One region of the Enterococcus spodopteracolus genome, then DNA from elsewhere that is predicted to be linked to it. Evidence: predicted binding sites of a transcription regulator. Region 1 holds the regulator's gene; the other holds the start of a gene.
What was found. Region 1 encodes HrcA, which represses chaperone genes, less so after heat shock. Its sites were predicted from a motif close to TTAGCACTCNNNNNNNNNGAGTGCTAA; they were not measured.

Region 1 (16,406 bases):
GTTGACACTTGAATCTTTTTCAATGTACGTATCACTTGAAGGTACATAGGCTTCTGGTTGATAATAATCATAGTAAGAAACAAAATATTCGACCGCATTATTCGGAAAGAACTCTTTGAATTCCCCATATAATTGGCCAGCTAGTGTCTTATTATGTGCAATGATCAAAGTTGGTTTATTTACTTTTTCGATCAAATTAGATATCGTATAGGTTTTCCCTGTTCCAGTCGCACCTAATAAAATCTGCGCTTTTTTACCCTCATTTACACCTTCGACCAACTGCTTGATTGCTTCTGGTTGATCGCCGGCTGGTTGGTATTTTGACACCAACTCAAAATGACGGGAGGTATCTCTTTCAATCATTGTTCGTCCTCCTTTTCGTTCATTCCTTCTCTCATTTCATCAAAAAAAGAAAAGGAAAGCAAAGGCATTCCTTGTTCTCCTATTATATCACGGCGAACATACTTTCGCCAATTGAAAGTTTCAGATCTTATAGGTCATCTCTTTCTTTTATCACATGTAACATTTTATTACACGGCATGTAATAAACCGCTACTTTTTTAAATTATTTTTTCTTGGAATCTTGTGTTAGGAATATCTTTTCGCCTATAATAGTTAAATATTGGAAATTATCGAAATTTATATAGGAGGTTATTTATGAAAAAAAGAAACATGTTACAGACATTCCTTTTCATAATGACAGGACTTGTTACATTCGCTCTGCACACGCCTGTGCAAGCTGATGAGACGCAATCGACTACAGCAACTAGCGAGACGATGCAAAAAATAAAACCTAAAAAAGACGTTTATGTGATTGCAAGTGATTCGGCCTTCGCTCCATTCGAGTATCAAAATGCGGATGGCGAATATGTGGGGATCGATGTCAGCTTAATGGAAGCTATCTCAGAAATGCATGGTTTCAATATCCGCATGGACTTCCGTGGTTTCTCTGCTGCGTTACAAGCATTGGAATCTGGACAAGCAGATGGAATGATCGCGGGGATGACGATTACAGATGAACGTAAAAAAACGTTTGATTTTTCAGACCCTTATTTCCAAAGTGGTATCCAAATCGCAGTCAAAAAAGGCAATACTTCGATCAAATCTTATGAAGACTTAGATGGAAAAACAGTCGGGGCGAAAGTCGGTACCGAAAGTGCAGATTTCTTGGTTGCTAACCAAGAAAAATACGGCTACGAAATCAAATATTTCGATGCTGCAGATCAGCTATATGATAGTTTGAGAGTCGGAGCAATTGACGCAATGATGGATGACTATCCAGTAATCGGTTATGCGATCAAAAATGGTCAGGAATTAGAAACGCCGATCGAACGAGAAACTGGCGGCTCTTATGGTTTCGCAGTGAAAAAAGGAGAAAATCCTGAATTATTACAAATGTTCAACGAAGGATTAAAAGAATTAAAACGAACAGGTCAATATGACGAGATCATCAATCAATACATCTCTACAGACGAAAGTGCAGCAGCACCAGCTGTTGATGAATCGACATTGACCGGCTTGATCCAAAACAATTACAAAGCGTTATTGAAAGGCTTATGGCAAACGATCCTATTAACCTTGATTTCATTTGCACTAGCTTTAGTTATCGGCGTGATCTTCGGTCTTTTCAGTGTTGCACCGATCCGCGCCTTACGAACAATTGCAAGCATCTATGTAGATATCATTCGCGGAATCCCGATGATGGTACTTGCTTTCTTCATCTTTTTCGGTCTACCAAATATCATCGGCTTTACGATTCCTGACTTTATTGCAGGGATCATCACATTGACCTTGAACGCGAGTGCCTATATTGCCGAAATCGTACGCGGCGGGATCAATGCTGTTCCTACAGGACAAATGGAAGCTTCACGAAGTTTAGGTCTGTCTTATAACCGTACGATGCAAAAAATCATTTTACCACAAGCATTTAAAATCATGATCCCATCGTTTGTCAACCAATTCGTGATTTCATTGAAAGATACGACGATCATTTCAGCGATTGGTGTGGTCGAGTTGCTACAAACAGGACGAATCATCGTTGCTCGGACCACTCAAAGTACGTATGTTTACTTGATCATCGCAGTAATGTACTTGATCTTGATCACTGCATTGACAAAATTTGCGAAAGTTTTAGAAAAGAAGGTGAAATAAGATGACAGAAAAAATCTTAGTCGAACATCTTGTAAAAAAATATGGAGATAACACTGTCTTGAACGACATCAACGTGTCGATCAATGAAGGCGATGTTGTTTGTGTGATCGGACCTTCTGGTTCAGGTAAAAGTACTTTTTTACGTTGTTTGAACCGTTTAGAAGATCCAACATCCGGTGATATCATCATTGATGGTGCTCATTTGATGGATAAAAACACAGATATCAACTTAGTAAGACAACATATTGGCATGGTATTCCAGCATTTCAATCTTTTCCCACATCTTTCTGTGTTGGAAAACATCGTTTTAGCACCGATGGATCTAAAGAAACTCTCTCGTGAGGAAGCAGAGAAAAAAGCAATCAAATTGTTAGAAACAGTTGGCTTAGAAGACAAAAAAGATATGTACCCAGATAACTTATCTGGTGGACAAAAACAACGGGTTGCTATCGCTCGTGCATTAGCTATGAATCCCGATATCATGCTCTTTGATGAACCTACTTCAGCCTTGGACCCAGAAATGGTCGGCGATGTATTAAATGTCATGAAAAAATTAGCGAAACAAGGAATGACTATGGTCATCGTGACACATGAAATGGGCTTTGCTAAAGAAGTCGCTAACCGTGTCATGTTTATTGATGGCGGCAACTTCCTTGAAGATGGCACACCACAACAAATCTTTGAAAATCCGCAAAATGAGCGAACGAAAGATTTCTTGGATAAAGTATTAGATATCTGATCGACTAAAGAAAGTCCCTAAGAACGTCTGGAAAACCAAGCGTCCTTAGGGGCTTTTTATTATTGATTTTTAACGAATGTTACATGATCCACCGATACCCATCCTTGCGCTTTCGCATCAACATAAATGCCAATCTCACTCGTGCCGGAAGTAACCGGGATATCTTTGATCGTTAGCTTCATCCACTCTCCACTTTTAGTGATCGAAGCCTTCAGCTCTTTCCCACCATGATTTTTGACATACATTTGGCTAGTGGTCAAATCGCCACCTGCCATGGTATAAGCAGTTAATGTGTAGGTTCCCTTACTTAACCCATTAACCGTTTGATATATCGACATTTGATACGCTTGATCATCCCAAAAGGTTGCTTTATACGTTCCGGAAAACCCACCAGTTTCAGTTTTCAATGTATCGATTGCTGCACCATTGCCTCGCCACACCGACCAATTGGTCGGTGAATTCGTGAAACCGTCATTTTCAAAACTAGGATTTTTCAGAAGATTTTGCTGTCTACCTGCTTCTTGAAACGCCTTTAAGCTGGGAAGTGCTTGCCCATTGAAATCAAACATCGCTTGGTTGTCCCACTCATTTCCTGTTTGAGATTGTACGCCCAGATAGTTCATTCCAGCAGCTGTTGCCCAAGAAACATTGCCGTTATACCATAAAGGTTCCCAGTAGAAAAATCCGTTCCCTTTCTCATTTGGCACGGTTTGGATACGGGTCACCAAATCATTCAAATATTCTTTTTGCCCTGCTGGTGTTGCCGAATATCCTCCTGCAATTTCCTGTTCAGGTCCAAAAGCATTGGGCATACTATCCGCATTGGCAGTTGTGTGTCCATACGCAGTTTCTACTACATTGACTTCTTTATCATATCTGGCACTGATCGTGTTCATTGTCGTTTGCAAGGCATTCATTGAGCCATGCCAATAAGGATAATAGGACAGGCCGATCAAATCGTAATCTACCCCACGTTTTGTCATCTCATCAAACCACCAAGTAAATACATCTGTATCTCCACCATCAGCTAAATGTAGCATGATGGGTGTGTCGACTGGTTGCGTTTCTTTTACTCCTCGAATCCCAGACTTCAAGAAAGTGGCTAATCGATCAAACTCGCCACCACCTTCCCCCCATGATTTCCCATGAGGCCAAAGCATGCCACTGTTCAATTCATTGCCTATCTGGACCATATCAGGATATACGCCATTGTTTTTCATTTCTGTCAATACACTTTTCGTATAACCGTATAAGGCTGCAACAAGTTGCTCAAAGCTATAGTTTTCCCATGCTTTCGGTAGGTTTTGTTTGCCAGGGTCCACCCAGAAATCACTATAATGAAAATCAAGTAATACTTTCAATCCTAGGTTTTTCGCACGTTTGGCCAAAGCAATCGTTGTTTTCAAATCATTCGTGCCTGCACCATATGAATTTCCTTGATCATCATAAGGATTTTGCCATAATCGCAAACGAACATAGTTGACGCCATTGTTCTTTAGAATCTGTAATGCATCTTTTTTCACACCATTTTCGTAATATCCTGCACCAGATTTTTCCATATCTGCTAATATCGAGATATCTGCTCCTCGTATCAATTCCTTTGCCTCCACTTGCTTTGTGCCTAATACTACACTGACTAATGAAACAAATAATCCGACAAACAACACTCGCCAACCTTTTACTTTGTTCATTTAACGACCTCTCCTTTGATTTAAAATTGATCTAAAACAAATCGAACAGCTTTCTCAGGATCTCTTGTCAAACCAATGTATTCTGCACCTTTTGTCGCAACCAATTTAATCCCTAAACGATCTGTGTCTTCTTTGATATCCTCATAGTAAGATTGGACTTGCGGCGCCAAGACGATCATATCAAAGTCTTCCATCATCTCGTAATGAGAACCATAAGCACCTGCTAAAGCACTGATTGGTGCATCAAATTCTTTTGCTCCTTCTTTTAAGGCATTTGCAAGCATAGCACTTGTACCTGCACCCGCACATAAAACTAATACATTGATTTCTTTTCCTGAATCGACCAAAGAACTCGCTTCTGTTGCCAATACTCCATTCCCCGGAATCGTCACAGTCACTTTTGTTTCGCTTTCTTGCATTGCTACTTGTTCTGCTTGTCGTGCTTCTTGTTCAACTAGCGTCGCATCATACGCTTTACAAAATGGGAAATAAATTGCAAAATCCACGAGAATCAAGACTGCGGCTAAGACAAACGCCAGAATCCCCATACCGGTTCCCAAGACTAATCCAATCGGCGCTGGCGTTGCCCAAGGTAAGACATACATGAAACTATTCATTCCAAAAACATCAACAAAAAACTTGAACAAGCAAACGTTTACAATCGGCGTCAATAAAAACGGAACAAAGAAATACGGATTCAAAATCATCGGTGCCGCAAACAATAGTGGCTCATTCACTGCAAAACTGACTGGAATAACTGAAGCTTTACCAACGGCTTTTAACTGTTTTGATTTTGCAAACAGCAAAAAGATAAACGGAACGACTAAAGTCGCACCTGTTCCACCCATCGTTCCGACAAAATTTCCTAAACCAACAGTCAATACATGTGAAGCTTGTTCCCCAGAATTAAACAGTTGTAAATTGGTTTCGACATTCGCATAAATGATCGCTGCAATCGCTGGTTCAACAATCGATGGGCCATGCACACCAACAAACCAGAAAAATGCCATAGCACCCCAGATCACGGCTATCCCCAAATAGCCATCTGCTGCTGTAAATAATGGTTGTAATAAAGTGATGATGGCTTCTGCAAAAGAGATACCAAAAAGACTACGTGCAGCTAAGTCGACCAAGACGGCGGCAAAGACTGAAAATGAAAATGGAAAAATATCGCGGAACGTTTGAGAAATTGTTCCTGGTACTTCTTTTGGCATCTTGATCGTAATATCTTTTCGTACACAAAACTTATAAATGTTTACAGTAATAAATGCAGCGATGAACGAAGCAAGTAATCCTTTCGTCCCCATATATTCCGTTGAAAAACCACCTTCAATCGGTGAGACACTCAGCAATAAGAAACTAACTAAAGAAGCAAGCATCACTGATGTGGTATTGATGATTTTATTTTTCGGCATTCTCCGATTCATCGATTCGGCTAAACAACGGGCAGTAGTTGTAGAAACTAATATGCCCACGACACCCATCGAATAATTGTAGATTTTCCATAACCAGGTCGACACTCCTTCTGCCCATTGAAAACCAAAAATCTCAGGAACTGCCGCAATCAAAATAAAGATACTTGAAAATAAAATTGCAGGCATAGCCGTCAAGAATCCATCTCTGACCGCACCTAAATATATATTACGTGAGATTTTTTCAAAGATCGGTTTGCCTTTTTCAATTTGCTTGATGATCCCATTCATGCTTTTCACTCCTAGTGATTATTTGTTTTTATATAACTCAATGAAATCTTGGATCAAATCTCTTAGCAATAAAGTAGTCATCAAGTGATCTTGTCCATGGATAAAAATAAATCCCATGTCCATATCTTTTCCTGAAGCTTCTTCTGCTAAGATCTTTGTTTGTGAATTATGGGCTAATGTCAAATTCTCATCTGCATCCTTCAAAGCTTCTTCCACACGATCAAATTTCCCTTGACGTACCTCTCTTAATAATGTGAGTAACGTACTACGTGCATCCCCTGAATAAGCCACAATCTCAAAACCTAACATTTGCAATTCTTCTTTATTCATCTTCCATTCCTCCTACTTAAATGATTGTTTTTGTTTCACTGACGAATTTGTACCAATAGGCGGACTCTTTAGGGTAACGTTTTTGTGTTTCGAAATCGACATAGAAGAGCCCGTATCGTTTATTGTAACCATTTGACCAAGAGAACAAATCCATTAACGACCATAGAAAATAGCCTTTCACGGTAACTCCTGCAGATATAGCTTGGCTCAATGATTCTAAATAAACTTTCAAATATTCGATCCGTGGTTGGTCCATGATCACACCATCATCGAACTGATCTTTGAATCCCATCCCATTTTCAGTGATGTAGATTTTATTGTAGTGGGGATAATCTTCCTTGATACGTAACAATAGATCATATAACCCTTCTGGATAGATCAACCAGTCCCAATCCGTTCTAGGGATTCCTTCTTTATAGATCCGTTCCCCAATTCCTTTTACTTTATAAACAGAAGTTCCTTTATCCCCCGTCCCATTATGATGGATCACATTCTCTCCATGATACGCTTTGACAAAGTGGCATTGATAATGATTGATCCCTAAGTAATCATTACGGTGTGAGGCACGCTTCATTTCGACCAGATCCTCTTCAGGAAACTCATAACTTGCGCCGTTCGCTTCACAAATCTCAGCAAGCGCTGACAATGTTTCATCAGAGTAATATCCTAAGTAAGTGGCATCTAATAGAAAACGGATCGATAACGCATCATCTAAGAATGCTGCATGTTGATCTTCCAAAGCATCCGATGCAGGATATTTCGTCTCTAAAGAATGAACCACACCAATTTCACCGACATATCCCTTGTCTTTGAACAAGTTCACCACCCTTGCGTGCGCATACATCATGTTATGCAAACAAGCAATGATTTTTGTGAAATCATAGGTGATTCCTGGTGGGAAAATCCCTAATAAATATTGATTCGTTGCCACTGGATAAATCTCGTTGAAGGTACTCCAGTAACGTACTTCTTTAAATTCATCAAAGCAAAATTTTGCATATGCAACAAACGCTTCTATATTGTCTCTATTTAAAAAATCACCCTGATCAAATAAAACTTTTGGGGTATCAAAATGATGGAGCGTCACAAAAGGAAGTACGCCATGTTTCTCACAAGCTGCAAAGACTTTATGGTAAAATGCCACACCCTCTTCATTCACTTTTCCAGTTCCATCAGGAAAAATACGACTCCACGCAATGGATAAACGTAACCCATTCACACCAAACTTCTCACATAATTCAATATCTCTTTCATATTGATGATAGAAATCACTTGCCGGATCAGGACTGAATCTTCCTTGTTTCTCTAAAAACTCGTCCCAAGCAACTTCACCTTTTCCGCCTTCTTTTGTTGCACCTTCTACTTGGTATGCCGCTGTTGCTCCGCCAAAAATAAAATCTTCTGGTAATTTCAACATCTCTTCCCCTACCTTCTTGTCTACTAATTTATATAACAACACGAATTGTAATCGCATTCAAAACATTTGTCAACAAAAACAAACAAATTCAATCAATAAATTGTATTTATTTGAAATAAAAGTGGTAATTGTTTGTTTATTTTGATTATTTTTGTTTGCATATGTTTGTTTATGTTGACCTCTATTCTATTCTATGGTAGATTATTTGTGAATTGGGAGTGATTAGATGTTAAAAAGAGAGCGCTTACTAACAATTAGTGAGATGGTCAATAAAAAAGGGATTTTAACGGTCAGTGAGATCATCGAACAATTGAATGTCTCTGATATGACCGTTCGTCGAGATTTGGATGAGTTAGAAAAATCAGGAAAATTATTGCGTATCCATGGCGGGGCCCAAAGTCTCACCTATACCCTCGACCAAGAATTATCACATACAGAAAAATCAGTCATGCAAATCAAAGAAAAGCAACAGATTGCAGCAACTGCTGCACAGTTGATCAATGAAGGCGATACAGTCTTTTTGGGCCCAGGAACGACGATCGAGTTATTAGCTTCTCACTTGATCCACAGAAAACTGCGGATCATTACGAATAATTACGCGGTTTTTGAAGTGTTAGCCCAAGCAGAAGTTCCCGAAATTTTGTTGATCGGTGGCGATTTTCGAAAAAACACCGGTGCATTTGTCGGCCCTATCACCAACGATAACCTCAGAAAACTGAAGTTCACCAAATCTTTTATCAGCGCTAACGGTGTGCATAATGAAGCAATCTCAACCTATAGTACTGAAGAAGGTGAAGCCCAACAAATTGCACTGAACCATTCGAAAAATAAATACTTATTAGTGGACCACCAAAAATTTAATCGCGATGACTTTTATATCTTTTATCAATTACATGATTTTGATTTATTGATTACTGATCCACACATCAAATCACATGTGAAAGATCATTATTCGCAATATGTCCAAATAAAATTAGCGGAATCGCTAGAAAATGAACTTTAGGAGTGAACGTATGAAAGGAATTATTTTTGATTTTAACGGGACGATGTTCCAAGACTCCCATTTACATGAAGCGGCTTGGGTTCAAATGATCCATCATTATTCTAAAAAAGAGCTCTCTTATGAAGACATTGTTAAAAATATCCATGGACGTACCAATAGTGAGATATTGAATTATTTTATCTCACCTACTTTATCCAAGGAAGAAGTCGAGAAACTATCAAACGAGAAAGAAGCATATTATCGCAAACTTTGCTTAGAAAAACCAGATGATTTAGTGCTTACGCAGGGATTGATCGGTACTTTGGATATATTGAAAGAGGAGAATATCCCGATCACGATCGCTACAGCGACAGTCAAAGCTAACGTTGAATTTTATTTCGAGATTTTCGATTTAGCACGATGGTTTGAATTTGATCAAGTCGTTTACGATGATAATACTTTTCCAGGTAAACCACAACCTGATATCTTTATCAAAGCTGCCCAAAAATTGGCACTTAAACCAAAAGATTGCTTGGTCATTGAAGATGCTTATTCTGGACTTTTAGCAGCCAAACGTGCAAATATCGGTACGATCATCGCCATTGATCCATTTAAAAAAAATCGCCAGTTATTCTCCAATCAAGAACTAAGAAAAGATGGTGTGATAGAAAATTTTGATGATTTCTATCTCAATTTCTTCTCCACTGCAACTTCATCAAAAAAAAGATAGACGTATGATCGTCTATCTTTTTTGTATTTATTTACGTTTTTTTCCGCCAAACGCATCTTTTACTTTATCAAAAAAACCATCTTCTTGTTGCTCTTGAACATGCATGCCACCTGCTTTAGCAAACGCACGTAAAGCTTCACGCTGTTCCTCATTGAGGTTTTTAGGAGTAATCAATTTCACACGTACATGTTGATCCCCTGTTGAACCACCACGTAAACGCGGCGCTCCTTTGCCACGTAAACGGAAGTTCGTTCCCGTTTGCGTACCAGCAGGGATTTTCAATTTGACATCCCCATGAACAGTTGGCACTTGTACTTCATCGCCTAGCGCTGCTTGCACGAAGCTTAATGGTAACTCATAATAGATCTCTGAGCCATCACGATCGAAGATATCACTTTCTTCTACTCGGAAGACTACATATAGATCTCCGAAAGGACCACCATTCTCACCTGCTTCACCTTGTCCCGCTAATCGCATTTGTTGTCCTTCTTCCACACCGGCTGGTACATTCACTTTGACCGTATGTGCTTTCTTCTCATGACCAGAGCCATGACAAGTTGGACATGGTTCTTTGATTTCTTTCCCAGTTCCCCGACACACATCACAAGTTTGGCGACTCATCACACGACCAAGTGGTGTTTGACGTTCCACATTGATCGTTCCAGAACCATGACATTTATGACAAGTCGTCGGTTGTGTTCCTGGTTTTGCACCATTTCCGCTACACGTGTGACAAATTTCTTCACGATTGTATTTGATTTCTTTTTCTACCCCAAAGATTGCTTCTTCGAAGGATAAATTGACCGTATATTGTAGATCTGATCCTTGACGAGGGGCATTTGGATCAACAGATCTTCCACCACCGCCAAAAAACGAATCAAAAATATCTTCAAACCCACCAAAGCCAGCTCCACCACCAGAGAAGCCGCCAAAGCCACCAAAGCCGCCGCCACCTGCGCCATAATTAGGATCAGTTCCAGCATGTCCGTATTGATCGTAAGCCGCACGTTTTTGTGGATCACTTAAAATCTCATAAGCCTCGGAAACTTCTTTGAATTTTTCATCAGCATCAGGCTCTTTATTGATATCTGGATGGTATTTTTTTGATAACTTTCGATAAGCTTTTTTTATTTCGTCTTCTGAAGCTCCTTTTGACAGCCCCAAGACTTCATAATAATCACGTTTTGTTGCCATAGGCTTTCCTCCTATTGGTTCTCTTCATTTCCACGTCGTTTGTTATCATATCACACTTTGATCGAAACAAAAACCGGAAAATTCGAAGTATCGACTAAAGAAGAAAAAATCGATCATTGATTTATATGGCACGAAGAAAAGAAAACATTTCTCTTCTTGATCCAAAGAAAAATCACAATTGATGACTTGTTCCTTTACACTAGTGATGCTTCTAAACTGCATAAATAGACTGTTACAAAATTATTCCCTCGGAAATAAGCCGAAGAATCGCGAAAATATGAGAAGCTATTTTCGAATTCTTCGGCTTATTCTAAGCGGGACTTGATCTCTTTAAATGAAACTAAATGAACTGATTATTTTTTGTCGTCATCGACTTCTTCAAAATCAGCATCTACGACATCATCCGCTCCGCCTTGGGCAGCTTCAGGATTTTCTTGAGCTTGTTGTTGTGCCGCTTGTTCATATAATTTAACTGTCAAGTTTTGCACGATTTCGTTCAACGCATCACGTTTTGTTTTCATTTCTTCGATGTTGTTTGCTTCTACTGCAGCTTTCAACTCGTCACGAGCTGCCTCAGCTTTTTTCACTTCTTCTTCGTCAACTTTACCTTCTAATTCTTTCAAGGTTTTATCAACAGAGAATAGCAACGCATCGACATCGTTACGTAGATCAACTTCTTCTTTACGTGCTTTATCTGCTTCAGCATTAGATTCAGCATCTTTCACCATACGTTCGATTTCTTCGTCTGTTAGACCTGAAGAAGATTTGATCGTGATTTTTTGTTCTTTTTGTGTACCTAGATCTTTTGCAGATACATTTACGATACCATTTTTATCAATATCAAATGTTACTTCGATTTGAGGGATACCGCGTGGTGCAGCTGGAATATCTGTCAATTGGAAGCGACCTAATGTTTTATTGTCCGCAGCCATTGGACGTTCCCCTTGCAATACATGGATATCTACCGCAGGTTGGTTATCCGCAGCTGTTGAGAATACTTGTGATTTACTTGTTGGAATTGTTGTATTACGATCGATCAATTTTGTAAATACGCCGCCCATCGTTTCGATACCTAATGATAATGGAGTTACATCTAGTAAAACAACGTCTTTTACATCACCAGTGATCACGCCACCTTGGATTGCTGCACCCATCGCTACAACTTCATCAGGGTTTACTGATTTGTTTGGTTCTTTTCCTGTTTCTTTTCTTACAGCTTCAACAACCGCAGGAATACGAGTTGAACCGCCGACTAAAATCACTTCATCGATTTCTGATTGTGACAAACCAGCATCTTTCAATGCTTGACGTACAGGAACTTTCGTACGTTCCACTAAGTCAGCTGTCAATTCATCAAATTTTGCACGAGTCAAAGTCATTTCTAAGTGCAATGGACCAGCATCGCCAGCTGTGATAAATGGCAAGCTGATTTGAGTGCTTGAAACACCTGAAAGGTCTTTTTTCGCTTTTTCAGCAGCGTCTTTCAAACGTTGTAAAGCCATTTTATCTTGACCTAAGTCAATGCCATTTTCTTTTTTGAATTCAGCAACCATATGATCAATGATTTTGTTATCAAAGTCATCTCCACCTAAATGGTTGTCTCCAGCAGTAGATAATACGTCGAATACGCCATCGCCTAATTCAAGGATCGATACGTCGAATGTACCACCACCAAGGTCAAATACTAAGATTTTTTCATCGCGATCTGTTTTGTCTAAACCATAAGCTAACGCTGCCGCAGTCGGTTCATTGACGATACGCTCTACTTCTAAACCTGCAATCTTACCAGCATCTTTAGTTGCTTGACGTTGTGCGTCGTTGAAGTATGCAGGAACAGTGATAACTGCTTTTTCTACTTTTTCGCCTAAATAATCTTCTGCGAATCCTTTGATGTATTGTAAGATCATTGCAGAGATTTCTTGTGGTGTATATGATTTACCTTCAACATCCACTTTATAACCAGCTTCACCAATATGGCGTTTGATGGAAGAAATCGTATTAGGGTTTGTCACTGCTTGACGTTTTGCTACTTCCCCTACTTGGATTTCACCATTTTTAAATGACACAACAGAAGGTGTTGTACGATTTCCTTCTGGATTTGCAATGATTTTTGCTTCATTTCCTTCTAATACAGCTACTGCTGAGTTTGTTGTACCTAAGTCAATTCCGATAATTTTACTCATAATCAACGTCTCCTTATCTTATTACTAAGTTGTTTGTTTCTATTCCATCATGACTTTATTGCGCAACGATAACCATTGTCGGTCTCAATACGCGGTCATGTAATTTATAGCCTTCTTGTAACACTTCAACGATCGTATCAGCAGGTAATTCGTCTGTTGCTGGTACGGTCTGAACTGCTTGATGCAATGTCGGATCAAAAGGTTCACCTTTTGCAGGAATTTTTTCGATTCCCTCTTCCTTCAATGCATGTTTCAAACTTTCAAGAACCATCTCGACACCTTTTTTCAAACTTGCACCTTGCTCATCAGATACTTCTGTTGCTAAAGCACGTTCCAAGTTGTCGATCGAAGGTAATAATTTTTTGGCTAAATCCTGTGAACGATATTTTTGCAATTGCTCTCTTTCGTTTTTACCACGATTTGCCATATTAGCGATTTCTGCTCTCGCACGCAAAAACTTGTCTTCCATTTCATCAAATTCAGCTTGGAGATTTGCAAGTTCATTTGCTTCTTCTTCCACTTCTGAAACTTCTACTTCTTCCGTTTCTGGATCTAGCTGCGTATCATTCAATTCCTGATCTAATTCTTCATGGTTTTCTTTCATGATGCAGTCTTCCTTTCATTATTCAGTCAGATGCTTGATCGCTCAAATCGAAAAAACGATCAGTCACTTTTGTGATTGTTCAAAAATCCGAGCGGTCAAGTGTGCGATAATAATCAGCGAGTTTGTGCGCCAATTCTTTTCGATAGACATCGACAAGGCCTAACATTTTGGAATATGGCATACTAGTTGGTCCTAGCAATGCGATGGTTCCACGTCCATGGCCGACGATTTCATAACTCGCTTGGATCATACTCATATTTTGCAATAGGTCATTGCCTATTTCCGAACCGATTTTGATATGTATCTTACTGTCCATCGGTACGATCATCTGTGTCAGTTCATAGGAATCTGTCATAAATGAAAACATTGACTTGAACTGATCCACATCTTGCAACGGTTCATAATCCAATAAGTTCATTTGGCCACTCACATAAACTTTATCTTCAAACGCATGACTCAATAACGTATCAAAGAGATTTGACATCCCTTCCGTTGTTTGAAAATATTTATGCAAGATCATCGGGATCTCCGTGCGTAATTTGTTGTATACAGTCACTAACGGATCTCCTACCAAACGGTCATTGACAATCCGAACCATTTTTTCTAAGTCCTGACTACCTAAGTTTTCAGGAAGAGTAAAAACTTGACTTTCAACGTTCCCATTATCAGTCACCACGATCGCAATGACCTGACGACTATTCAATGGCACGATGCGAAAACCGGTCAAACGGCGATCTTTAATCTCGGGTCCTAACGAAAAAGTAGTGTAACTAGTCAACTCAGATAAAATCTCAGCTGATTGTTTGATGATTTCGTTGATTTCATGGAATTCCTTGTTTAAAGACTGTCGAATTTGGTGCAAATCATCATTTGCTACACGAGCAGGTCGTAACAGATGATCCACATAATAACGATAACCTAGCGCAGACGGTATACGTCCAGAAGAAGAATGTGTCTTTAAAAGTAGACCTTCATCCTCTAAAGCTTTCATATCATTACGGATCGTCGCTGGACTTGCCTCGACTCCTTCCGCCATTAACGTTTTGGAACCAACGGGCACCCCACTACTCGTATAGTTTTGGATGATCAGACGTAAAATATCACTTTGTCGCTGTGTTAACATCTTTCTCACCTCTCATTAGCACTCTTAACTCCTAAGTGCTAACCCACTTATAAATATAGCAAGAAGACTAAAAAGTGTCAAGGAAAAGAACCCAATTTTTTAGCACTCTGACATCGAGAGTGCTAATCAGTTGTCAACTTGCTTAAAATACTGTCATATCAAGCATTTGCTCATAAAAAAATTGTTTAAAATCGTTTTTTATTCCGTTGTTATAAAAAACTTAAACAATCATTCAGTCGTTTACCAAGTCTTTATCTAATAAAAAACGTTCGAAGACATTATTTCCCAAAAAAGTTCCTTTTTGTGTCAAATATACTCGGTCTTCTTCATTCACTAACAACTCTTCTGATACCAACTCATCAAGGACAGATTGATACAACGTTTCAATCGATTGACCATAACGCTGTAAAAAGTGTTGCTTCTCAATGCCCACCTTTTTTCTTAAACCAAGAAACATCTCTTCCTCGATTTGATTCTTACGAGATAACTCTTCACGTTCTAATACCGGTAGCTCACCTTCACGTAACGGACGCAAATAATGTTGGATTGGACCTTTATTTCGATATCGCGTATGATCCAGATAGCCACTTGCCCCCGCGCCAAAACCAAAATAGTGATCATTATTCCAATACATCAAATTGTGTTGCGATTCATGACCAGCTAAACCAAAGTTACTGATCTCATATTGATGACGTTGATGTTTTTCCATCCCCGCAATCGTTTCTTCAAACATCCGTGTCTCTGTCTCTTGATCTGGCAACTGCAACCGTCCTTGTCGAACCCAATTCATGAACATCGTTTTATTCTCTAAAATCAATGAATAAAGAGAATAATGAGGTAAGTCTAAGACTAATGCCCGCTCCAAAGTATCAAGATAGCCTTCTAACGTCTGCCCAGGTAACGCATAGATCAAATCAATGCTGACATTTGAAAAATTTTCCGCCTCTAAAAATCTCATCGTTTCATAGACATCTTCCGCCGTATGTTTTCGACCAATTTTCTTTAATAAGCGATTATCAAAGGTCTGGACCCCCATCGATAAACGATTAACTCCATAATTTTTCATTACTTGTAGCTTTTCCCTGGTCAAATCACCAGGATTGGCTTCCACCGTAAACTCTTTTCCTTCATTAAAAGGTAAAATCTCTCTCGCCCCAGACAATAGTCGATCGAGCTGCTTAGCCGATAAAGAAGTCGGCGTTCCACCACCAACATACAGTGTCTCCAATTCATTCACCGGACGACGCTCCATCATGATCGCCATTTCCTTTAGGAGCATTTCGACATACTCATCCACTGGTTGGCCTTCCAGAAACACTTTATTGAAGTCACAGTAATAACAGATATGTTCGCAAAACGGGATATGGATATAAGCAGAAACCTTATGTTCTGCGGATTTGTTTGTTTCTTTCATTAGTTTTTCTTTCTCCTTACGTCAAAAAGTCGTACCGCTTTTCGACCACTCTTTAAACGGTGTTCAAGTGCCAACTCCTTGAAATAAGCTAGCAATTTTCAAAACATGAAAAGCTGTTTCGAAAATTGTTTTCTTATTGTCATCG
Region 2 (16,406 bases), on a different contig from region 1:
AAAAAGAGTTCTTCAAATGGATTGATTCTGAGTTACAACCTTATTTGAATCGTCATCCACGCCCAATCATTTTAGCTGGAACAACAGAAAATATTGCGACATATAAACAGATTTCACATAAAGATGAACTGATTGTTGGAGAAATCTATGGGAACTTTACAGCTGATAGTGGCGAAAATGAGTTGGCGATAGGAGAGCAAGCAAATCAGGTGATTCAAGAATATATTCGTCATCAAAAAGAGACGATACTACACACTATAGTAGGGATGGAAAACCAAGGGCGTGTAGAGCGTGATGTAGCCAATATCTACAGACAAGTAATTAAAGGAAAAGGACAAAAATTGATTGTGGATCACGCCTACTATCAAGAGGCAGTGATTAGAGATCATCAAGTCAAATTAGTAGATATCTCACCGAGTGACGAAGGCTACGTCGAAGATATCGTAAATGAAATCATTTATGAAGTCATGCGTTATGGAGGAGAAGTTATCTTTGCTGAAACAGAAGTATTAGAAAATCAATCGCCGATCCTGCTGCAATTACGCTATTAAAAATCGATTCATACAAATGGTAAACTAGGAAGCTTAGAAGAATAAGGAGATGGCCCAAGCCCAACACTCGGATATATTCGGAGGTTGGGCTTTTTGATGAAAGATAAAGTCTAAAAAGTTTGGAATAGCTAAGAAAACACTCGTAATCTTAAAAGATAGTATAAGATTCTTTTCAAATCAGCCTTGAGGTGTAGGTTATCTTATAGACCTTATAGTACAATGTTTAAAACAGAAAACAGCTACATGGAGGTTATGTATGAAGAAAACAAAACTTATTGCCACTCTCTTGGTCTCAAGCCAAGTTTTACTAGCAACACCAATCGTATTAGCAGACGAGACGGCAACAACGCAAAGTATTGTCCCAATTTCAGGAACGGTTGACTCGACAGTTGCTACGGATTCTTCCGATTCAACAACGACAACCAGCTCTAGTGAACGATTACAGATCAATGCAGTAGCAATTGGTAATGCGTTAACGAAAGAACAAGAAACTTATACATTAGATAAATTAGGGATCAAAGGAGAAACACCGATCTATAAAACGTCCGGTACAGACTTGATGTCCTATATTCCTGACGGTGGTTTTACCAAAGACTGGGCAGTTTACAGTTCTGTACGTATGCAGACGCTCGCTGAAGGCGAAGGGATCACTGTTGATATCGCGACACCAGAAAATATCACACGAATCACAGCCGCTCAGTATCAAAATGCAGCGTTAACAGCTGGGATCACCGATGCAAAATTGACGGTCGCATCTGCAGTACCAATCGATGGTTCAGGTGCTTTAGCTGGTGTGTACAAAATCGTAGAAGAGTCAGGGGGCATCATTAATCAAGACCGTGTCAGCGTGGCTCAAAATGAGATGGCTGTTTTATCGTCTATCACAGAAGAAAACAAAGACAAAGATGGCTATTCCGATGAAGCATTAAATAAAGCACAGGAGCAAGCAAAAGAAGAATTAGCAGCTAAGACTGCTGATGGCAAAGCACTGACACAAGCGGATATTCAAACGACAGTAGAAAAAGCTCTGAAGGATAATGGACTAGAAGATGTAATGACAAGCGATCAAGTCACAGAAATAACTTCGTTGATGAGTGAAATGAAAGATAAAAATATTTTTGAAGACTTCGTGAAAGAATTAGACTTGACTGAGGCAAGCAAGCAAATTCAAGAAAAATCAAAAGGGCTTTGGGAAAATATCAAAGGATTCTTTAGTGGCATATGGGATTCGATCACTGGCATGTTTTCTGGAGACTCTCAATAATCGAAATAGTTTTTTATGTATGAAATATTTGATTTGAGCTACCCTATATGGATCTTTAGTCAATGGAGCAAGAATAAACCGCTATAACTTTTCCGAGTTAGCGGTTTATTTTTATAATCATCTAATTGCATACTTTGATAAGCGACAAGTGGGATTCGTGGAGGTTTGTAGGCATCTGAATCCGCCTGTTCAATCATGCAATTTTTATCAATAACGTCCTATTTTTTTAGAAAGATGAAACCTGATAAGAAATGCGGTATAATAGAGCAGAATGACAATACTAACTAAGAGGTGGCTCTTTATGAAAAAAATACTAGTTGTCGACGACGAAAAACCGATTTCGGATATCGTCAAATTTAACTTAGCAAAAGAAGGCTATGACGTCTATACAGCATATGATGGGGAAGAAGCTTTAGCAAAAGTAGCCGAAGTGGAACCTGATTTGATTTTACTAGATTTGATGTTGCCAAAAATGGATGGCTTAGAAGTGGCTCGTGAAGTACGAAAAACGTTTGATATGCCGATCATCATGGTGACAGCTAAGGATTCTGAAATCGATAAAGTGTTAGGCTTGGAACTGGGAGCAGATGATTATGTGACCAAACCGTTCTCTAATCGTGAATTAGTGGCACGTGTGAAAGCAAATCTTCGACGTGGCGCTTCTGCTACCAAAGAAGTGGAAGAAGTCACACCTTCTGAACTGATCATTGGGGACTTAACGATCCATCCCGATGCGTATATGGTGACGAAACGTGGCGAAACGATTGAATTGACTCACCGTGAGTTTGAACTGCTCTTTTATTTAGCAAAACACATTGGTCAAGTCATGACACGGGAACATTTGTTACAAACCGTCTGGGGCTATGATTATTTTGGTGATGTTCGTACAGTAGACGTGACCGTTCGTCGTTTGCGTGAAAAAATCGAGGATAATCCAAGTCATCCTAGCTATTTAGTTACACGCCGAGGCGTAGGGTATTACTTGCGTAATCAAGAACAGGAGTAATTGGATGAAAGGAAAAGTCCGTTTTTTTCGATCAGTAAACTTCAAAATAGCTATTACATTTATTTTGATTTTACTGATCTCAATTGAAATTATAGGTGCTTATTTTATTAGAGGATTGGAACGTTCAACGATCAATACCTTTATCAAAGATATGAACCAAACAGTCGAAACATTAGCGACAACGATCAGTCCAGAACTGAATGGGAAAGGCAATGAAAGTGCGACTATCGATGATGTCAATGGGAATATCAAACGTTTTATTGAGACCAGTGCTTCAAGTGATATCATTGAGATTCGTGTCGTGGATGAAAAAGGCATCATTCGAGCAACGACAGAGGTAAGCGAACAAGGTTCAGTCGGCAAAAAGAATGATTACGTCGATATGAATGATTTTACAACCAAACGATATGTCGCATTAGATGATGACGGAAAACGAGTAAATATCAATATTCAACCGATTTTGTCCCCGACCGGCGACGCCGTCATCGGGGCTCTTTACGTCAAAAGTGATATCGAACAAAAATATTCAGAAATCAATAATACAGCACTGATTTTCTTTACTGCTTCGTTAATTGCTGCATTCATCTCAATGGTTGTGTCTGTTCTGGTCGCACGTTCCATTACGCAACCGATCGGTGAAATGCGTGAGCAAGCGATCCGCATTGCGCGTGGTGATTATAGCCGTAAAGTAAAGGTCCATGGTCAAGATGAATTAGGTCAGTTGGCTGAAACGTTCAACCAATTAGCAGAACGGATCGAGGAAGCGCAAGATACGATGGAAGCTGAACGAAATCGGTTAGACAGCGTTTTGTCACATATGACAGATGGCGTTATTGCAACCGATCGTCGTGGGAAGATCATTACGATCAATGATATGGCTGTCTCATTATTAGACTTGAAAAAAGAAGAAGCAATCGGACAGTCAATCTTGACTCTTTTAGCAATTGAAGAAGAATACACGTTACGAAAACTGTTAGAAGATCCGAATGAAATGATTTTAGATCGATCAACTGGAGCGAGAGAAGCTGACCAGATGATTTTACGCGTCGATTTTTCGATGATCCGTCGAGAATCTGGCTTTATCAGTGGGTTGGTTGCAGTTTTACATGATGTAACGGAACAAGAGAAAACAGAACGGGAACGTCGTGAGTTCGTATCGAACGTTTCCCATGAGTTGCGTACGCCTTTAACAAGTATGCGTAGTTATATCGAAGCACTGAGTGAGGGTGCTTGGAAGGACGAAGAAGTCGCACCGAACTTTTTAAAAGTGACCTTAGATGAGACCGATCGTATGATCCGCATGATCAATGATCTACTGAATCTATCTCGCATGGATACGGGGAATACTCAATTACAATTAGAATATGTCAATTTTAATGAACTCGTTAATTTTGTGTTAGATCGTTTTGATATGATGGTTGGTAATCAAGAAAAAAATTATACGATCCGTCGAGAATTTACGCAACGAGATCTGTGGGTCGAGATCGACACAGATAAAATCATCCAAGTTATTGACAATATCATGAATAATGCGATCAAATATTCACCCGATGGGGGAACAATTACTTGCCGGTTGCTTGAAACACATAACAATGTGATTTTAAGTATTACAGACCAAGGGCTAGGTATTCCTAAAAAAGATTTGAATCGTGTATTTGAACGTTTTTATCGAGTGGATAAAGCAAGAGCTAGAGCGCAAGGTGGAACAGGATTAGGCTTAGCAATCTCTCGCGAAGTAGTGAAAGCACATCATGGCGCAATCTGGGCAGAAAGTAAGGAGGGAAAAGGTTCAACCTTCTATATTTCTTTACCTTATGAACCGTATGAGGAGGAATGGTGGGAATGAAGATTTCTGAAAAATTTATACGAATTGGTTTGATCTTGATGGTTGCATTAAGCCTGTACTTCTCTTATGCAATTTGGTTGAGTCCAGCAGGGAAAATTTCAATCAACTTAGAAGAGAGCAATTCACAAGTGATTGAATCACAAAGCTATCGTAAAGCATCAGAAATTTATTTGCCTTTACACCTCACATGGTTTCAAACAGATACAGTGAAAGAAACGAATAGTGAGAACCTGATCTCTCAAATACATGGGTTGATCGAAGGTGCTCGTTTTGGCAAGCTGACAGAAGTCGTGGAAGCAGACCAAGAGAAGTTCAATCAAAAGAAGTCTCTCAATGAAGGAATCGAATTCTCTTATAACGCACCTTATCTACTCAGTGGCTATGTGAAAGCATTTGGATTGAATATTGATCTAGGTTCAGTCCAAAATGAAGATGTCTATTTTACGAGTGTCCAATTTGATCTAAAAGACGAAAAAGTTAGTTTTATTGATTATGATCAGCGGACGATTTATGAAGCCAGTCTATCGATGGATTGGAAAGAAATAGAACATGATTTGAATTCTTCAGATGTCAACTGGACACCTGTATTCAGAACGCCAGAAAGTATTGAAACACAGCACAGTATCAAAGAACCAATGAAACTAAAAAAATACAGTTATATCTTATCTCAGCAACCATACACCGTCTTTCGGAATGCTTTTTTTTCCCAGCCAGACACTGTTAAAAACAATGATGAAAGTATGGAATTGATTTTTTATGATGGCAATGAAACAATGACGATCCATTCAGAAAATCAGATCGTCGATTTTAGAGGAGATTTACCGACGATTGATGAACCAAACAATATTTTTACGGACAGTTTTCCTTATGTCAGCAAACTAGGTGGCGCGTTAGGCAATGTTCGATATTTTGATCGTAATAAGAATACAATCGATTATCGTATTTTTGTAGAAGGATTTCCCGTATTTGGTTCAGACAGTAAAGGAAAAGTTGGAATCGAAATCGGTAATGAGCAAGTGAATAATCAAGTAAGTATCCAGACGAGTTTAAATACTATCCAAGTCCCGATTCCTTCAGATGAAGAAGTCGAGTTGCCTAGTACCGACGATGTATATCAGGAATTAGTAGATAATGGGGCAGAAGAATCGAAAATCGAGTTGATTATTGTTGGCTATACATGGCAAAACATCGAAGAAACAAATCGGGTGGTTGATCTATTGCCAGAGTGGTATGTGAAATATCAAGGAGAATGGTATTCTGCAAATGAATTATTGTCCAAACTACCTGAGAAGGAGGCGGAGTAAATATGGATTTCAAAAAAATTGAATGGATTTTCTTCGTCGCCTTTTTAGGATTGAATGTTTTTTTGTTTAGTAGTTACCATGAATCGATCAACCAAGAGCATACGGTAATACGCTCAGATCAGACAGAATCGATCAAAAAACGGTTAGCAAATGATGATATTACTTATACGGGTGATTTTTCTTCAGAAAGTAAGCAAGGATACTATTTAAGTGCGGAAGAAACGGAACTGAGTCAAACGTTGTTCAAGTATCGCCAAGATAATAATCGAGGTAGTTTATTAGAGAGTGGAGTTTCGATCAATGATAATATATTGACTAAAACATTATCGGACTCTGAATCTGAAAGCAAAGTACTTGATCCCAATCGCATAGCAAGTTCACTCAATGACTTTTTGGATAACGAAGAAGATGTTTTATTTGGTAATGAATATATCTATATGAAAAATTTCTCTGTATTAGAAGGTGATTCTCCTGAAATCACAGCGAGCCAAACGTATGAAGGATTGCCATTCTATGATGATACAGCTAAACTTATTTTCTCCCTCGAAAAAAAGGGGGATGAGTATCGCATTTTGAAGTATACTCAAACCCATTTAATGAATATTGAACAGTTGCGAGAAAAAACAGAATTGCATACGGAAGAAGAAGCTATTAATACATTGTATGTAAATAATAAAATCTCTCGAGGATCGAATATCCTTTGGCGTCAGCTGGCTTACTCTCGTATTTTGAAAGTACGAGAGAAAAATGTGTATGTACCGGTATGGTATGTCGCAATTGAAACGCCGGATAAGACCTATCAGATCGAAACAGTCAATGCATTTAGTAATACGATTATTACAAATAATTCGATCCCAAAGGTGGAAGATCATTAAAAAAGTAGGTATAATGAAAAAAGTTTACAAAGTAAGAAGGGAAGTAGTAGTAAAATGGCTGAAGGAAATACAGCTTTTAAAATCAGTATCCTTGCAAGTGGAAGTTCAGGAAACTCATTATATATCGAGAGTGACAAAAAGCGACTTCTGGTAGATGCGGGACTGAGTGGGAAAAAAATTACTTCCTTAATGGCACAAATCGGTCGGACGCCCGATCAATTAGACGGTATTCTTGTGACACATGAACATCGAGATCACATTCATGGGGTAGGTGTTTTGGCGCGTAAGTACCATTTAGATATCTATGCAAATGAAAAAACATGGGAAGCAATGACTCCGATGATCGGAAATGTCCCAATTGAACAAAAACATTTATTTCAGATGGGGAAAGTCCAAACATTTGGCGATTTAGATATCGAGAGTTTTGGTGTTTCTCATGATGCAGCTTCACCACAATTTTATCGTTTCCATAAAGAGAATCGTTCGTTTGTCATGCTGACGGATACAGGTTATTGTAGTGATCATATGCGAGGGATCATTGAAAATGCAGATGGGTACTTGATGGAAAGCAATCATGATCTAGAGATGTTGCGTATGGGGCCTTATCCTTGGAATTTGAAACAACGTATTTTAGGCGATCGTGGTCATTTATCGAATGAAGATGGTGCGTTAGTGATGACTGATGTAATTGGCGATCGTACAAAACGAATCTATTTAGGCCATTTAAGTAAAGAAAACAATATGAAAGAATTGGCCCATTTGACTATGGAAAATATTCTTAAGGAAAAAGATCTAGGTGTGGGATATGATTTCAATGTGTACGACACTGACCCGGATGCTGCAACAGAATTATTTTCAATTTGATCAATCAGTTGTGACGGAAGTGATCAGCTCATAGAAATAAGCGGTAAAGTCCGAAAATTTGAAGGAATTTTTGGGCTTTACCGCTTATTTCATAAGGAGTTACCTCCTGAATACTATTTATTTTATTATAGGGAGTGCCTGATGATGAAAGTCACAGGCTTTTTTTATTATATTACAGTAAACCTTGTTGCAATGCCAATTGTACAATGACAACTAGAGTGTTCATACCAATATGGGTGATCATTGGTGCCCAGATTCGCCCAGTGGATCGGTATAATAAACTAAAGAAAAATCCTAAAAAGAAGTAGACGAGTAAATGCCCATCATTGTGTGCTAATGCAAAGAGCAAGGAACTAACACTTGCACCTATCCAAAAGTTGGTATAGTGACCAACGATGCCAAGAATACTTCGACGAAATACAAATTCTTCCATGATTGGTCCGGCAATAGTTGTAGCAATAATAAAAGCAGGAGTATCTAAAATCAGTTGGATAATATTTTGCGTATTTTCAGATGGAGAGACTTCTCCAAAAAAGAAACTCTCGATCATAACCGCAATACTTTGTAAAATCAGAGCGATAAAGATACCAATGACGCCATATAAAATGATTTTTGAGCGAGAAGCAACTGGAACGTTTGCTTCGATTTCGAGCGGTTCTTTATGCTTGAGGTACAAGAACCACAGAATGATTGCACCTAAGATATACGTAACTGTTGTTGCATTGATCAAACCTGACGTTGAATTTACAAGTCCGACAGATGTCAGAAGTAAAGGCGAGACAAACACTAGTCCGTAACAAAAAATGCTAAAAAAGCTATATTTTTTTAATGACATATGAAACCTCCTTGAGCTAAGAGAAAAGCCAAGTATAACTTTCTTTCTTGCTCTAATAATATAGGAAAAGTAACCTTTCGTTGAACTTTAAGTGAAGAAACTTAGTAGCTTAATCAACTTCTGTGTTACTGAACATGATCCATTATTCATTATACCATATCAAGATGTTTCTCTCTGATCAGTTAGTATTGATCGGCATTTTTACGATCTAAATAAACGGTGTTCAAGAAGCAACACTTCAATAATAAGACAAAAAAATCCAAAATGAAAAAGCTATTTTTGATTTTTCTGTCTTATTACTCAGTGCTGAACGCTTCTTTCACAACCTAGATAAACTGTGTTCAAGAAGCTGACCTTCAACATTAAGCTAGAAAATCAAAAAATATGAGGAGCTATTTTCTGATTTTCCATCTTACTGCTCAGGTCAAAACGCTTCTTTCACAACCTTCTTTAAAAAATTTTTTTCTATGATTTAAAAAGCTTGCAAAAGAATAGGAGAATGAGTATTATTAAAAATGTAGGTTAGCACTCGATGTGATAGAGTGCTAATGGATTCAAAAAAAGAGTTATCGGAGGGATTTATCGTGTTAAAACCATTAGGTGATCGCGTCATCATTGAAGTCGCGCAAGAAGAAGAAAAAACTGTTGGAGGAATCGTTTTAGCTTCATCAGCGAAAGAGAAACCTCAAACTGGAACAGTTGTAGCAGTGGGTGAGGGACGTTTGCTAGAAAACGGCGAAAAAGTTCCTGCAGCTATTAAAGTAGGCGACCAAGTAATGTTTGAAAAATATGCCGGTACAGAAGTGAAATTTGAAGGAACAGAATATTTGATCGTCTCTGGAAAAGATATCATGGCGATTGTTGAGTAAGTACAAAACAAAAATAATTGATGAGGTGACGAAAAAATGGCAAAAGAATTGAAATTTGCAGAAGATGCACGTGCAGCAATGTTACGTGGTGTAGATAAATTAGCAGATACAGTAAAAGTGACATTAGGACCAAAAGGCCGTAATGTTGTTTTAGAAAAATCATATGGTTCTCCGTTGATCACAAATGACGGTGTGACGATTGCAAAAGAAATCGAATTAGAAGATCATTTTGAAAACATGGGTGCAAAATTAGTTTCAGAAGTTGCATCTAAAACAAATGATATTGCTGGAGACGGTACAACGACAGCGACTGTATTGACTCAAGCAATTGTCCGTGAAGGTTTGAAAAACGTCACAGCTGGTGCTAACCCACTAGGTATTCGTCGTGGGATCGAATTAGCCACTAAAACAGCAGTGGAAGAATTACACAACATCTCAACTGTTGTTGACTCAAAAGAGGCTATTGCACAAGTTGCGGCTGTTTCTTCTGGTTCAGAACAAGTGGGCCGTTTGATTGCGGATGCAATGGAAAAAGTCGGCAATGACGGTGTCATCACAATTGAAGAATCTAAAGGAATCGAAACAGAATTAGATGTCGTAGAAGGTATGCAATTTGACCGTGGTTACTTGTCACAATATATGGTAACAGACAACGACAAAATGGAAGCTGTTTTGGAAAATCCATACTTGTTGATCACTGACAAGAAAATTTCAAATATCCAAGATATCTTACCTTTATTAGAACAAATCTTACAACAATCACGTCCTTTATTGATCATTGCTGATGACGTGGATGGCGAAGCATTACCAACATTGGTATTGAATAAAATTCGTGGTACATTCAATGTTGTTGCTGTAAAAGCACCAGGTTTCGGCGACCGTCGTAAAGCAATGTTAGAAGATATTGCTGTCTTGACTGGTGGTACAGTGATTACAGATGACCTAGGATTAGAATTGAAAGATGCAACAATCGAAAACTTAGGAAATGCTTCAAAAGTAGTTGTGGATAAAGACAATACAACAATCGTTGAAGGTTCAGGCGATAAAACAGCTATTGATGCACGTGTTCAATTGATCAAAAACCAAATCGCTGAAACAACTTCAGACTTTGACCGTGAAAAATTACAAGAACGCTTAGCGAAACTTGCCGGCGGAGTAGCAGTCGTAAAAGTCGGAGCAGCAACTGAAACAGAATTAAAAGAATTGAAACTACGTATTGAAGATGCGTTGAACGCTACTCGTGCTGCTGTTGAAGAAGGCATGGTCTCTGGTGGTGGTACAGCATTAGTGAACGTGATCAATAAAGTAGCGATGATCGAAGCAGAAGGTGACGTAGCAACAGGTATCAAGATCGTTACTCGTGCATTAGAAGAACCAATTCGCCAAATTGCTGAAAATGCTGGTTATGAAGGATCAGTTATTGTTGATAAATTGAAAAATGTTGATTTAGGAACAGGATTCAATGCAGCAACTGGTGAATGGGTAAACATGGTGGAAGCCGGAATCGTTGACCCAACAAAAGTAACTCGTTCGGCATTACAAAATGCAGCATCTGTATCTGCATTACTATTAACAACTGAAGCAGTTGTGGCAGATAAACCAGAACCAGCAGCACCTGCTGCACCAGCTATGGATCCATCAATGATGGGCGGCATGATGTAATAACTCCAGAAGAACCTTGTTCAATCAAGGTTCTTCTTTTTTTGTCTTCTTAGAAAAAAAGCATAAATAGGGTAAAATCGAGTGTGTCGTAATGAGATTTTACATTCATATTGTAAATAAAAATGGGGCAAATCACTAAATTGACAAGCGAATCATCAAATTGTTGTATGATTCTTTCATCGATTTCATCTATGTTAGAAAATTTATTTCCTTTAACATTTCTTTTACTCTTTCGCTAGCGAAGTTCACAAAGTTATGCTATATTTGTGATATCATTATAATGTATGCGCATTCATAGTGATGGAAGATCGAATTGTAGGAGGATGAAAATGAATAAATTGATGGAATGGATGGAGAGATATATTTTGCCAGTTGCCACGAAGATTGGTTCAGAAAAGCATCTGGTTGCTTTACGTGATGCGTTTATTGGAACCATGCCGGCAACAATGGCTGGGGCAATAGCTGTGCTATTGAATGCGTTTATGCGTGATTTTCCTAACACGTATCTAGGTGAAGGGAATGCCATTACGACTTTCTTTACACCAGTAATTGGTGTCAATGGCTTGATTTGGAATGGGACGCTAGCGATTATGGCAGTCGTATTCGCATTGTCACTAGGGGCAAATTTGGCAAAGGCATATGAAGTGGATCCTGTATCAGGAAGTATTGTATCTTTAGTTGCATTTATTATTGGATTACCTGATGCTGCCACAGCTGTTCTGACGTTGCCAGAAAAATTGTCACAAGATGCGATGAACATGATCACTACAGCCGGTGGTGTGCTTGCTGATGGTGCTGATGGCGGACAGACCTTATATATGGGCGCATGGGGTTATTTCAACTTTGGGAAATACATGGGCGGTTCTGGTCTTTTTACAGCGATGATCTTTGGTTTTATTTCTGTTATCATTTTTGCATTATTGATGCGTAAAAAAATTATTATCAGAATGCCAGAATCAGTACCACCAGCAGTTGCACGTGCTTTTGCCGCAATCATTCCTGCAGTTGTTTCTTTATATGTTGTGGGAACGATCAATTATATCTTCCGACAAACAGCAGGGGTACCATTGATTGACTGGATTTCTGAAGCAATTCAAAAACCTTTGATGAATTTATCGCAAGGATATGGTGCAGTATTTATTATCGTGTTACTTGTTCATGTGCTTTGGTTCTTTGGATTACATGGAACAAACATCATGTCGCCAGTATTACAGACACTTTATGGTACAGCGATGGTCGAAAATACCAATGCTTTTCAAAATAATGAACCAATCCCCTTCAAATGGGTAGCAGGTTCCTTTGAAGCATTCGTATGGCCTGGTGGTGCCGGCGTAACGCTGGTATTGATCGTCATGATTTTATTTTTATCAAAACGTGCGGATTATAAAACAGTCGGCAAGCTAGGGATTGCTCCAGGTTTGTTCAATATCAATGAACCAGTGATGTTTGGTCTACCAGTCGTATTGAATCCATTGTTGATGATTCCATTCATCGTCGCACCACTTGTAACGGCAACCATCGCTTACTTTGCGACAATGGCTGGCCTTGTTCGCCCAGTGGTGGTAAATGTGATTTGGGTCATGCCGACGATTATCAGTGGCTTCTTAGCAACCGCAGGTGATTGGCGTGCCATTGTCTTGACGATCGTCAATCTCTTAGTTGCTGCTTTGATTTGGGCACCATTTATCTTGGCTGCAAACCGTTTAGATCCTAATCTAGGTGAACCAGAAGAATAAAAGAAGCAAACTCCTTGCTATGAGACGCGTTTCATACTGTATACTCAAAGCATAAATAAAGGAGGGCTTCTTATGAATACCTATATCAAAGCAACGCAAGGCACCAAGAATCAATGTTTTTACGCATTTGTTGAGTTTAAAGATTCCATGCTCGTGTTGTCTAGTTTTCAAGGCCTTAATCGATCGGTGATCAAAAAAATCAATTTAGCAGATATTTCTGGTTTGACCAAGGATGATTATTGGGGTGGTCAACGAATCAGTTTCTATGACCAAGGAACATTGTATCAATTTTTCGAATGTGGACCTGCTGTGGTAGACTATCTACAAGAAAATCTTTTTGTATAGGTGGCGAACAGTAGTCATGGCAAACATCCGAGATATAGCCAAACGAACAGGATACTCTGTTTCGACGGTCTCCCGTGTCATCAATCAACATCCTTATGTCGATGAAACGAAACGAGCAGAGATCTTGAAAGTGATCAAAGAATTGAATTATGTGCCGAATGCGAATGCCAGACAATTAAGTTCTGGAAAAACAAAAAATATTGGTGTCATTTTACCTTATACCAATCACCCATACTTTGATCAGTTACTCAGTGGAATTATTGAAGTTGCTTTTAGTGAAGGATACAAAGTGACGTTGTTACCAACGAACTATCAAATCAAACGGGAACAACAATATTTGGAAGAGTTTGCAGCGAAAGCTTTTGACGGATTGATCATTACCTCAAGAGCGAACCCCTTAGAGTTATTGCTTAAATATCAACGCTATGGCCCTATGGTCTTTTGTGAGAAAATCGAAGGTTTAGAGGTAACGAGTGTCTACATTGATCGCAAACAATCGATTACTGATGGTTTATTCTTTTTAAAAGATCAAGGAGTCAAACGTTTGGGTGTAACTTTAGGGAGAACTGGTCGATTGAGTTACAATTCGAAAATCACATTGACGTTGTGTAAAGAGATTTTTCCTGAATTTAATGAAGCTGATGTCTACTGGCAGTGTATTGATACCAAACATGGGAAATTGGCTGGGGAATTTTTTAAGGAACGAGGAATTGATGGTATTTTCACGAATTCAGATACGGTAGCAGCCGGCATTCTTCAAATTTATAGAGACGAAAAAATCCCAATCGTCGGTAGAGAAAATATGCTGATCAGTGAACTGTTAGATTTTTCGACGATCGACCATCACTTGAAACAATGTGGCGAGACCGCTTTTCGTTTGTTTTTGAATGACACAATCGAACAGGTAAAAATTCCGTATACGTTTATTCAACGTACGTAAAAGAAATCGGGCTAGAAGTGTATAGCTTCAAGAAATAAGACAGAATCCATGAAATTTGTTTCTCGAATTTTGAGGGATTCTGTCTTATTTTGAAGAGGTTACTTCTGCTACAGCCGTTTATTCGAATTTAAAGTGTATATAAAGATTGATTTTTTTGTCATAGACTTTTTTATGCATTTTCTTGAATGATTTCGTTCAATGCTTTAGCGGCACCTTTGCCACTACGAGAATCATAGTATTCAGTAAAACGTTCATCTGAGATATACAGCATACCTAATCCTTTGTGGGCTTCTGCTTGATACGTGGGCCAACTAAATAATAGCCATTTTTTATGTGCATCAAAAATTTCTTTTGCAAGTGCCTGATTTGATTGGTCAGACAGATAAGACGTTAAATTCGTTAGTAATTGTTGCTCAACATCTTGCATTTCTTGATATTTTTCTTGGGAAAGGTTTTGCCATTGTTCGTTCGCTTTATCAATCGTTTCTTTTCCGTATTTTTCACGGACCTCTGTGCCATAGTTTGCTTCATTTTCAGTTATTTTTTGTTTTTTAAATCCTTCAAATTTTTCTTGGTCAGTCATTTTTTTTCCTCCTTTGAATTGTGCTAATGTTTGTTGGACGGTTGCCAGGAGAATATCGATTTCTGCTCGTTTCTCTAGTAGTTTTCTCTGATGTTCGATGAGTGCATGTTGATGATCAAAGGTAGGATCATCTAATAATTCGCGAATTTGATTCAGTGGAAAATCTAAAGATCGATAAAATAAAATTTGTTGTAGACGATCGATTTCTTGAGAACCATAGATACGATAACCAGCTGAATTGATCCGTTTGGGTTTGAGTAAATCAATTTCATCATAAAAACGTAGTGTACGGCTACTTACACCTGAGAGCTGTGCCATTTTCTTAATTGTGTACTCCATTGTTTTTCCTCCTGACAAAACTAGCATACTCCTTGACGTAACGAGAAGGTCAAGTGAAAAATCATCTTTTTTATCTAATTGATTATATGTTATACTATTAATCGAAGAGAGGGAAATCAAATTGTTTTTCATCGTCTTTATGAAAGCGATTTATTTTGTTGAGTAAAAAAATTAAGAAAAGAGGAAAAGTATGAAACTGATTGAAACCCCGATTACGAGCAACTTGAATATCAAAACTTTTTATCCAAAAATCGTTGATTTCTTTTTTAGAAATTCTGCTATTCGATTTTATAAACTATTTTCTTTAGATCGTACACAGATTTTGTTGATCGATACTTATAATCAAGTCCAATTAGTGATGATCAATACAAAAAAGAAAATCACTAAACAGGAAATTGATTATGCAATCAAAAAAGTGTTGAAAACAGAACGATCAGCGGTCAATATCCATGTAGGTGTCAAGCAAGAATTAGAAGAAGCGGGTGTTCAGTTCAAACGCCCGAATAAGGATATCGTCATTGTAGAACAAACCCTTGCAACGATTGCATAACTCGATCAATACAGCAAGAAAGTTATGGATGATCCTAAATTGAACAAGCGTTAGGAAGTGAAGCGCCTAAATTCCAAGATAGTTTGATCTTTGGATTTAGGCGTTTTTTTATAACTTAGATAAACGGTGTTCAAAAAGCTGACCTTCAACATTAAGCTGAAAAATCAAAAAATATGAGGTGCTATTTTCTGATTTTCCATCTTACTGCTCAGGACAAAACGCTTCTTTTACAACCTAGATAAACGGTGTTCAAGAAGCAACACTTCAATAATAAGCTAAGAAAATCCAAAATAAGAAAGCCGTTTTTGATTTTCTTGTCTTATTACTCAATGCTGATCGCTTCTTTCACCACCTCTTATCTTATTTCTTTACTTTGTACAAAATAAAACAAGATTTCTTTTACTAGGGTATTTTTTTGTTATAATGGATAAGAAATGAAAATTGGCTAAGAGGAGCAATAAAAAAGATGACGACAACTTATTCAGATGACAGTTTGACGCTACATACGGATCTTTATCAGATCAACATGATGCAGACTTACTGGGAACTAGATAGAGCAGATAAACATGCAGTTTTTGAATGTTACTTCCGCGAGATGCCATTCAATCATGGTTATGCTGTTTTTGCAGGGTTAGAACGACTAGTGGATTATTTAGAAAATTTGACATTTACTGATACAGATATTGCGTATCTTCGCGAGATGGCTGTTTATCCGGAAGGCTTTTTGACATATTTACGTGAATTCAAATTCAAAGCGACTGTCCGTTCCGCTCGTGAAGGAGAACTTGTTTTTGCGAATGAGCCATTGATCCAAGTGGAAGGCCCATTAGCCCATTG

Region 2: a site for HrcA is predicted at 9,068-9,094, ahead of groES (co-chaperone GroES). Genes of this name have one in related genera too.

What each region holds. Positions count from the first base shown of each region.
Region 1 is NZ_JARJHD010000002.1:185,275-201,680, reverse strand. Features, by position in the region: gene uvrB (excinuclease ABC subunit UvrB) at 1-363, opposite strand, end outside; gene P3R27_RS03900 (amino acid ABC transporter substrate-binding protein/permease) at 658-2,151, shown strand; gene P3R27_RS03895 (amino acid ABC transporter ATP-binding protein) at 2,153-2,890, shown strand; gene P3R27_RS03890 (glycosyl hydrolase 53 family protein) at 2,950-4,581, opposite strand; gene P3R27_RS03885 (PTS lactose transporter subunit IIBC) at 4,602-6,284, opposite strand; gene P3R27_RS03880 (PTS sugar transporter subunit IIA) at 6,303-6,614, opposite strand; gene lacG (6-phospho-beta-galactosidase) at 6,631-8,031, opposite strand; gene P3R27_RS03870 (DeoR/GlpR family DNA-binding transcription regulator) at 8,258-9,034, shown strand; gene P3R27_RS03865 (HAD family hydrolase) at 9,045-9,743, shown strand; gene dnaJ (molecular chaperone DnaJ) at 9,771-10,937, opposite strand; gene dnaK (molecular chaperone DnaK) at 11,291-13,120, opposite strand; gene grpE (nucleotide exchange factor GrpE) at 13,176-13,724, opposite strand; gene hrcA (heat-inducible transcriptional repressor HrcA) at 13,804-14,847, opposite strand; gene hemW (radical SAM family heme chaperone HemW) at 15,080-16,261, opposite strand.
Region 2 is NZ_JARJHD010000001.1:148,298-164,703, forward strand. Features, by position in the region: gene P3R27_RS00680 (baeRF3 domain-containing protein) at 1-551, shown strand, start outside; gene P3R27_RS00685 (DUF1002 domain-containing protein) at 808-1,815, shown strand; gene yycF (response regulator YycF) at 2,117-2,821, shown strand; gene walK (cell wall metabolism sensor histidine kinase WalK) at 2,826-4,667, shown strand; gene P3R27_RS00700 (YycH family regulatory protein) at 4,664-5,971, shown strand; gene P3R27_RS00705 (two-component system regulatory protein YycI) at 5,974-6,846, shown strand; gene walJ (exodeoxyribonuclease WalJ) at 6,901-7,710, shown strand; gene P3R27_RS00715 (CPBP family intramembrane glutamic endopeptidase) at 7,883-8,545, opposite strand; gene groES (co-chaperone GroES) at 9,130-9,414, shown strand; gene groL (chaperonin GroEL) at 9,451-11,076, shown strand; gene P3R27_RS00730 (PTS sugar transporter subunit IIC) at 11,406-12,812, shown strand; gene P3R27_RS00735 (hypothetical protein) at 12,885-13,157, shown strand; gene P3R27_RS00740 (LacI family DNA-binding transcriptional regulator) at 13,174-14,097, shown strand; gene P3R27_RS00745 (MerR family transcriptional regulator) at 14,267-15,019, opposite strand; gene P3R27_RS00750 (DUF1827 family protein) at 15,210-15,569, shown strand; gene P3R27_RS00755 (nicotinate phosphoribosyltransferase) at 16,036-16,406, shown strand, end outside.